2 regions of the Pantoea anthophila genome follow, and region 2 is predicted to be linked to the other one. Evidence: predicted binding sites of a transcription regulator. Region 2 holds the regulator's gene; the other holds the start of a gene.
The links. The regulator CRP, encoded in region 2, controls carbon source genes, mostly activating them, when cyclic AMP is high. The targets are predictions, from matches to a motif close to ATGTGANNNNNNTCACAT.
Positions count from the first base shown of each region.

Region 1 (4,219 bases), 1.4 Mb from region 2:
GGTCATCTTTAGGGCGGCGCGCACCCGTGGATCGGTGAACGGCGCCTTTTTGTTATTGATTTCATAATAAAACGTGCAGAGCAGCGGACTGATCTTCACCTCATCGCCGAGATCCCTGCGCAGCTTGCCAAACATCTCCGGCGGCAGGGCGCTGTTGGTGATGTCCGTTCCGCCACTGCGGTAGCGGTTGATATCGCTGTTTTCAGAGGCGATGGGCAGGAAGGTCCCCTGCTCAATCACCGTATGGGCATTGTCCCAGTAGTGAGGATTGCGCTTCAGAACAATTTTTTCATTCACTACCCAGTCGCTTAAGGTATAAGCACCGTTACCGATATAGTGACCCGGCCGGGTCCAGGCGTCGCCCCACTCTTTGATAGCGGGTGCATAAACCGGCTTCAGCGCTGTGTGCGCCAGCATGGCTACCAGATAAGGCACCGGTTCAGTCAGCATAATCTGCAGCCGGTGGTCATCGAGCGCTTTCACGCCCAGCTGATCGGGTGACGCTTTACCAGCCAAAATCGCATCGATCCCGGCAACATGGGCGGCCTGCAGATAGCTGGAGTAAGGGGATGCGGTGGCAGGGTCCACCAGCCGACGCCAGCTGTAGACAAAATCTGCGGCGGTCACCGGCTTACCATTACTCCACTTAGCATCATCCCGCAGGTTAAAGATCCAGACGGTGGGCTGCGGATTCTCCCAGCTCAGGGCAACGCCGGGAACGACCTTACCGAAATTATCGGTGTTAACCAGACCGTCCAGCAGGTTGTGAATAATATTGGATTCCGGCACACCTTCGGTTTTATGGGGATCCAGCGAAGAGACTTCGTTGCCATTGTTAATCACAATCTGTTGCTGCGCGGCCAGCGTCGTTCCGGGAGGAACCGTGGCGGCATAAGCCGGCGGAAACGCTATTAACAGTGCGGCGAGAGTCAGCCGCTGTTGCTGCACATTCATCATCCCAGTCATCCGAAACGCCAACCTTTTTTAAGTATCCCGACAGGCTTAAGCAAAAAGCGTTCTCACTTTGCACTTTCGGAGAAAAAAATTCACGCTGGGCCAGAAATTATCAGAAGCCATCAGAGGGCGCCAAAGTAAAATAGCTAAAATGTTAACTAATTCTCTTTTATCACGAGTTGTCACGCAGCGGAAGTGTTAATTTTCGACCTGAAAATATCATATCGATATGAAAAATAGGCGTTTTAGTCGGAAACCCTGTGCAGACGTGCTTTGCATCATGAATACGCACGGTTTTTGGCACTTATCTTCCAAAGTCGGCATCTGGCGTGAGAAAAATCCAGCTTTATTGCTCTCAGGCGGGTGTTTATGAGGGAGGGAAGAAACAGGACAGAAGAATATGGTGTGAAAATCGTGACATTATTTCGCTGACAAAAGTCTGTGAACCGGCCAGCAGTAATGAAATTTATAATCGACTGAATCTTTTAAGCGTGACGAATAATTGCATTGTAATGGTGCAATAAAACCGTCGATTGCACCATTACGGATCAGATTTACGCTTCGCTGCCTGAAATAAGTGAGGCGTTAATTGAGCAATCCGGGAAATATAGACTTCAGGCCGGTAACAACAAACTCAATACCCAGGGCCATCAGTAACAGTCCCATGATACGGGTAATCACGTTAATGCCGGTCTGTCCCAGTATCCGCACCATTAAAGGCGCGGCCCGAAACAGCAGCCAGCAACACAAGGCAAAAATGGCAATCGCCAGCGTAAAGCCCAGCAGGTTAAGCCAGCTGTGATAGCGGGTGCTCCAGACAATCGTCGAACTGATGGCACCCGGACCGGCCATCAGGGGAAGCGCCAGAGGCACTACGCCAACGCTTTCACGAATGGCCGTTTCTGACTTCTCCTGTTTGTTCTGCTTATCCTCGCCCAGCTTGCCACTGATCATCGACATCGCAATGGTCACGACCAGAATCCCGCCCGCAATGCGGAACGAGTCAATCGAGATGCCAAACACCCGCAGAATTGCATCGCCGAGGAACAGCGAGGTCCAGAGGATAATAGCCACCGCCAGGTTGGCGGTTAGATTCGTTTTATTGCGTTCAGCTGCCGCCTGATAGCGGGTCATACTGATGAACACCGGAATAATGCCGACCGGATTAACCAGCGCGAACAGCCCGACAAAGAATTTTATATAGCCTGAAAGATCTAACAGTGCAGGGTTCACGACATGGCTCCGTAACGCAGGGGGGGAAATCGCGCCTAATGTAAGTGAAAAGCGGCACAGACGCCAGATGCATACGCCGCTATTTATGCCACTTAAGGCGGAACCCATAGCGGATTCCCCCAGCGTTCCGAATGAGACTGGATTTTGTCGCTATGGCAAGCCGGCTTACATGGTGCAAACAGATTCGAAACAAGGTGGCGCAAAAAGCCCGGCTGAAAGGTGTCAGCTTGGGGTTAAATTGATCTGCATCAAAATTACCCTACCCCAAACCAGGTAATCTTTTCGTAACGGAAGTATTAGCAGTCTCAATGAAAATCTGACGGACTGCCTGACAAGACTCTTTCAGTAAACAGTTGAAAATCCATGCATTTCGGGCCGATAGGACGCGTTGTGACAGCGTGACTATACTCAGGGCGCAGGATTGTTTACTAAAAAAGTTTAACTTCCTCAGGAGAACACCATGGCCGTTACGAATGTCGCTGAACTCAATGCACTGGTTGAACGTGTAAAAAAAGCCCAGCGTGAATATGCCAATTTTTCTCAACAGCAGGTCGACGCCATTTTCCGTGCCGCCGCCCTCGCCGCCGCAGACGCTCGTATTCCTCTCGCCAGAATGGCCGTTGCCGAATCCGGCATGGGCATTGTCGAAGACAAAGTCATTAAAAACCATTTTGCGTCAGAATATATCTACAACGCCTATAAAGATGAAAAGACCTGCGGTGTGTTAGCCACCGATGACACCTTCGGCACCATCACTATCGCCGAACCTATTGGTCTGATTTGCGGCATTGTGCCGACCACTAACCCCACCTCTACCGCCATCTTTAAAGCGTTAATCAGCCTGAAAACCCGCAACGGTATTATCTTCTCGCCACACCCCCGCGCCAAAGATGCCACCAACAAAGCGGCGGACATCGTGCTGCAGGCTGCCATTGCAGCCGGTGCGCCAAAAGATATTATCGGCTGGATCGATGCCCCCTCCGTTGAGCTGTCAAACCAGCTGATGCACCACCCTGACATTAACCTGATCCTCGCCACTGGCGGTCCGGGCATGGTGAAAGCGGCCTACAGCTCCGGTAAACCCGCCATCGGCGTCGGTGCCGGTAATACGCCAGTGGTGATTGATGAAACCGCCGACCTGAAACGGGCCGTCGCCTCGATTCTGATGTCCAAGACCTTTGATAACGGGGTGATCTGCGCCTCGGAACAGTCGGTCATCGTGGTTGATGCGGTCTACGACGCAGTGCGTGAGCGTTTTGCCAGCCACGGCGGTTACCTGCTGCAGGGCGCGGAGCTGAGCGCGGTGCAGAATATCATTCTGAAAAACGGCGGTCTGAACGCCGCCATCGTCGGCCAGCCCGCGTTCAAAATTGCGGAGATGGCAGGCATCAGCGTGCCACCCAGCACCAAAATCCTGATTGGCGAAGTGAAGCTGGTGGACGAATCTGAACCCTTTGCCCATGAAAAACTTTCGCCAACCCTGGCAATGTACCGGGCGAAAGATTTCAACGACGCGGTAGATAAAGCAGAAAAACTGGTCGCCATGGGCGGTATCGGCCACACCTCGTGCCTCTATACCGACCAGGATAACCAGACCGAACGTGTGCACTACTTTGGCGACAGGATGAAAACCGCGCGTATTCTGATCAATACGCCCGCTTCTCAGGGCGGTATCGGGGACCTCTACAACTTCAAACTGGCCCCCTCTCTGACGCTGGGTTGTGGTTCCTGGGGCGGCAACTCGATTTCAGAGAACGTCGGTCCGAAACACCTTATCAACACCAAAACTGTCGCCAAGCGAGCTGAGAATATGTTGTGGCATAAACTTCCTAAATCTATCTACTTCCGTCGCGGTTCCCTGCCCATTGCGCTGGAAGAGGTGGCAACGGACGGCGCGAAACGGGCCTTTATCGTGACTGACCGCTTCCTGTTCAATAACGGTTATGCCGATCAGGTCACCCGCGTCCTGAAATCGCACGGTATTGAAACGGAAGTCTTCTTTGAAGTGGAAGCCGATCCGACGCTGAGCATT
Region 1 is NZ_CP110473.1:1,809,457-1,813,675, reverse strand. Features, by position in the region: gene OJ965_RS10940 (ABC transporter substrate-binding protein) at 1-957, opposite strand, end outside; gene OJ965_RS10935 (YchE family NAAT transporter) at 1,540-2,187, opposite strand; gene adhE (bifunctional acetaldehyde-CoA/alcohol dehydrogenase) at 2,648-4,219, shown strand, end outside.
Region 1: the regulator CRP is predicted to act here: its motif matches at 2,424-2,441, upstream of adhE (bifunctional acetaldehyde-CoA/alcohol dehydrogenase).

Region 2 (4,219 bases):
CGGCGGTTTCCCGGTCAGCGCCATGCTGACCACCAATGAGATCGCCTCGACGATGGCGCCAGGCGTGCATGGCACTACCTACGGCGGCAACCCGCTGGCCTGTGCGATTGCCGAAACCGCACTCGATATCATCAATACGCCAGAGGTACTGTCAGGCGTTGAGGCGCGTCGTCAGCACTTTGTGAACGCCTTACAGGCTATCGATGCGAAGTACGATCTGTTCAGCGATATTCGCGGCAAGGGGCTGCTGATTGGCGCGGCGCTGAAACCGCAGCATGCCGGACGGTCGCGCGATATCCTCAATGCCGCGGCCGCTGAAGGCGTGATGGTGCTGGTCGCCGGCACCGACGTGATGCGTTTTGCCCCGTCGCTGATCATCGAGCCTGCTGACATCGAAGAGGGCATGAGCCGCTTTGCCACGGCTGTCGGCAAAGTGCTCAACGGCTAGCGGATTTTTTCCGTAAGTGTCTGATCAGCCAGCGGCCATGTTGTGGTCGCTGGCTCCACGCCAGCGAGGAGATGGTGTGCATGACGCTGAGATGATCGAGAATGCGTCGCACATGCTGCTCTACCACCGTTACCGGTCCTTCACTGATATTCCCTAGCTCATCCAGCAGATTAACCTGCGAACTGGCACCCTCATATTCCAGCCGCTGCTGACAGCGTTGCAGCGCGATCTCACAGGATTGCAGGTAACGTTCCGCCAGCGAGGGGGTCAGCATGGTGTGCTCACGCGCCAGAATGGTCATCGCATTGATGTGCTCGACGATAAACTGGCTGTGCGTGACCCAGAGCCGCATATCTTTCAGATACTGGGCGTTGAAACCCGGCTCCTGCATCGCCTGATTCAGCGAGTTAAACAGCGCATTGTGCGCCTGATTCACCTGCACGCGCTGATAAGCCAGCTTGCCGGGTGCCTGTTCCTCTCCCAGCAGGAGGCGCAGCGCATCCTGATAGGTTTCCAGCGCGTCATGGGCATTTTGCCGCAGTAAGCCACTCTGCCACTGCGGCCAGAGCCAGATCATGCCGCCAAAGGCGATCAGGCAGCCCATCAGCGTATCCATCAGTCGCGGCAGCAGAAACTGCGCGCCATTCAGTGAGAGGAGCTGCAGCGAGTAAACCGCAGTGACCGTAAAGCCAATCATCGACCAGCCATAAAACTGACGGGTAAAGCGATAGCTGATGAAGGTAATCGCCAGCATCACCAGCAGGACGACAGGTTCCGGCACCGCCAGACGCAGTGTGGCCGCCGCGACCACCAGGCCGGCAAAGGTGCCGAGCGCACGGTGCTGGATACGGACGCGGGTGGCGCTGTAGCCGTTCTGGCTGACGAACATGATCGTCATCAGAATCCAGTAGGGCTTAGGGATGTTGAAGAAGAGCGCCAGCGCGCTGCCCAGCATCAGCATGACCGCAAAGCGACCGGCAGTGCGCAGCGCTGAGGAGCGAAATGAGAGGTAGCTGCGCAGTGCCGGGAGCAGCGGCAGACGGCGCTGGCGGTCAGCCATCAGATCGCGCTGGTAAAGCGGCTTCTGGGTGCGCAGCACCCGCGCAATGCGGTTGAAGTGATAAAGGCAGAAGTGGCCCACCGGATTGTCGGGATGCTGACGGGCGATCTTCTCCAGCGCGCCAAGCTGTTTATCCATCGCAAAACGATCGGCTAACTGGTGGTAGAGAATGGTATCGGCCAGCACCCGCAGCCGGGCTGAGATGGTTTTGGCGTTCCAGCGGATCACCGCTTCAGCATGGCTCTGCTCAACCAGTTTCTGCACCTCTTCCGGCCGGTGCAGGCTGACCGAGATGTGCTCCTGCAGATCCAGCGCCACCTGAAAGGCGCGCGTCAGCCGTTTATGGCTATTGTCGCGGCTCGCCGACAGCATATGCATCTGCTGATAACAGGTGTTGATCAAATCGACCACTTTCTGCTGGCGAGCCAGCAGCGGCGGCAGGGCCTTCTCCGGATCGGTCAGCTGCGTCAGCAGGGTATATTTGGCATCGCAGTAGTTCGCCAGCTCGCGGTAGATCAGGCTCAGGCTTTCGCGCATCGGCTGCTCTTTCCACAGCCAGAACCAGAACCAGTTAAACACGCCATACCAGAGGGTGCCGCCGATATAGAGCAGCGGCGGCACATAGATGGGCATGCGGCCCGTCAGGCTCAGGGTAAAAATAGCGGCGATGAGGGTGCCGGAGAGCAGGCGGCCATGCAGCGGGCTGATCTCCCCGGTGACGCCCAGCAACAGGGGCATCGCAAACAGGATCAGCGGCAGCGGAACCGCATGCAGGGTAAGCCACTGGATCAGGAAGCTGCCAAGCGCAAACAGGCTGCCGCCCACAATCAGACGTTTGAAGAAGCGTTTATGCGGGGTATCGAGACCGGCAATGTTGCAGCAGGCGGGGACTAACGAGAACAGCAGACCTTTTTGCAGGTCGCCAGCCAGCCAGCCCAGCGCGACCGGCAGGCAGAGCACCAGCGTTTGCCGCAGGGCATAGTTCACTTCAGGGTGATAAATAATTCGACGCCACATCGGCTCAGCACAAACAATAACGGCGTGATGCGAACATCACGCCGTGGATGACAGGAATTAGCGGGTGCCGTAAACGACGATGGTTTTGCCGTGTGCAGAGATCAGGTTCTGATCTTCCAGCATCTTCAGAATACGGCCCACGGTTTCGCGTGAACAACCTACAATCTGGCCAATTTCCTGACGGGTAATTTTAATTTGCATGCCGTCGGGATGCGTCATGGCATCTGGCTGTTTCGCCAGGTTAAGCAGCGTCTGTGCAATGCGTCCGGTCACGTCGAGGAAAGCGAGGTTACCCACTTTTTCTGACGTCACCTGCAGGCGACGCGCCATCTGCGACGAGAGTCGCATCAGGATGTCAGGGTTCACCTGAATCAGCTGGCGGAATTTCTTGTAGGAGATCTCCGCCACTTCGCACGCGCTTTTTGCACGTACCCAGGCGCTGCGCTCCTGACCTTCTTCAAACAGGCCAAGCTCGCCGATGAAATCCCCCTGATTGAGGTAGGAAAGAATCATCTCTTTGCCTTCTTCATCTTTAATCAGAACCGCGACGGAACCTTTCACGATGTAGTAAAGCGTTTCAGCTTTTTCACCTTGGTGAATCAGCGTACTTTTGGATGGATACTTGTGAATATGGCAATGGGACAGGAACCATTCGAGTGTAGGGTCTGTTTGCGGTTTGCCGAGAACCATTCGCTATTATCCTCTGTTGTAATCGTGCCCAAAATACAGGGGGCAGTTTTCCCTGTCAGGCGGTGAAAGCTTCAAGCGTTTCCTTTTCAGGAAATTATTCGGGCCGCATCAGGCGCAGTGCGCATCATTCTTCCCGGCTTCGCCATCGGGTGACGAAAAATATTTTCAGCTCTGTTTGTAGCACAGCTTTTGCCGACTGTCTTCTGTTGTCTCGCTTCAGCTAAGGGCGGATTTCTCTGGATTGCTGTTTATCAGGCGAAAGCGTACTCTGGCGACAAAACAGCGTATTCCGGAGCAAAAATCATGCAGGCAAGAGTGAAATGGGTAGAAGGGATGACATTCCTTGGTGAGTCATCCTCCGGCCATCAGATCCTTATGGATGGCAATTCAGGGGATAAAGCGCCCAGCCCAATGGAGATGGTGCTGATGGCGGCGGGCGGATGCAGCGCGATCGACGTGGTATCAATTCTGCAAAAAGGCCGCAACGATGTGGCTGATTGTGAAGTAAAACTGACCTCAGAACGTCGTGAAGAGGCGCCGCGAATCTTTACGCACATCAACCTGCATTTTATCGTGAGTGGCAAAGCACTCCAGGATAAAGCGGTCTCACGCGCGGTGGATCTTTCTGCTGAAAAATATTGTTCGGTGGTCATCATGCTGGGGAAAGGGGTGACGATGACGCACAGCTATGAGGTGGTTGAGCTGTAATAGCCGCAGGTTTTTTTAAAGTTGCTGGCTGTCCGGTGTGAGGCCGTGCCTGGATGGGGGAATTCACTTTGAGACTGTGCCTGCGCAGAAAACCGGGTCGGATCGATTTGTGGTGGTTCGCTGTCAGGCCGTGCCTGCGCAGGAAACCGGGTCAGATCGGAAAGTCGCTTGAGCCAATCCATGGCCGCTCGGCCCGCGCGATTACGCACCTCATCCCTGAGGTGCGCCCGTAGCCGGGCCAACACGTTGCGTTGTTCAAAAACGCTCCCGGCGTTTTATCCGGGCGGCGGGACGCT
Region 2 is NZ_CP110473.1:424,934-429,152, forward strand. Features, by position in the region: gene argD (bifunctional acetylornithine/succinyldiaminopimelate transaminase) at 1-448, shown strand, start outside; gene OJ965_RS04505 (YccS/YhfK family putative transporter) at 438-2,525, opposite strand; gene crp (cAMP-activated global transcriptional regulator CRP) at 2,583-3,215, opposite strand; gene OJ965_RS04515 (OsmC family protein) at 3,519-3,923, shown strand.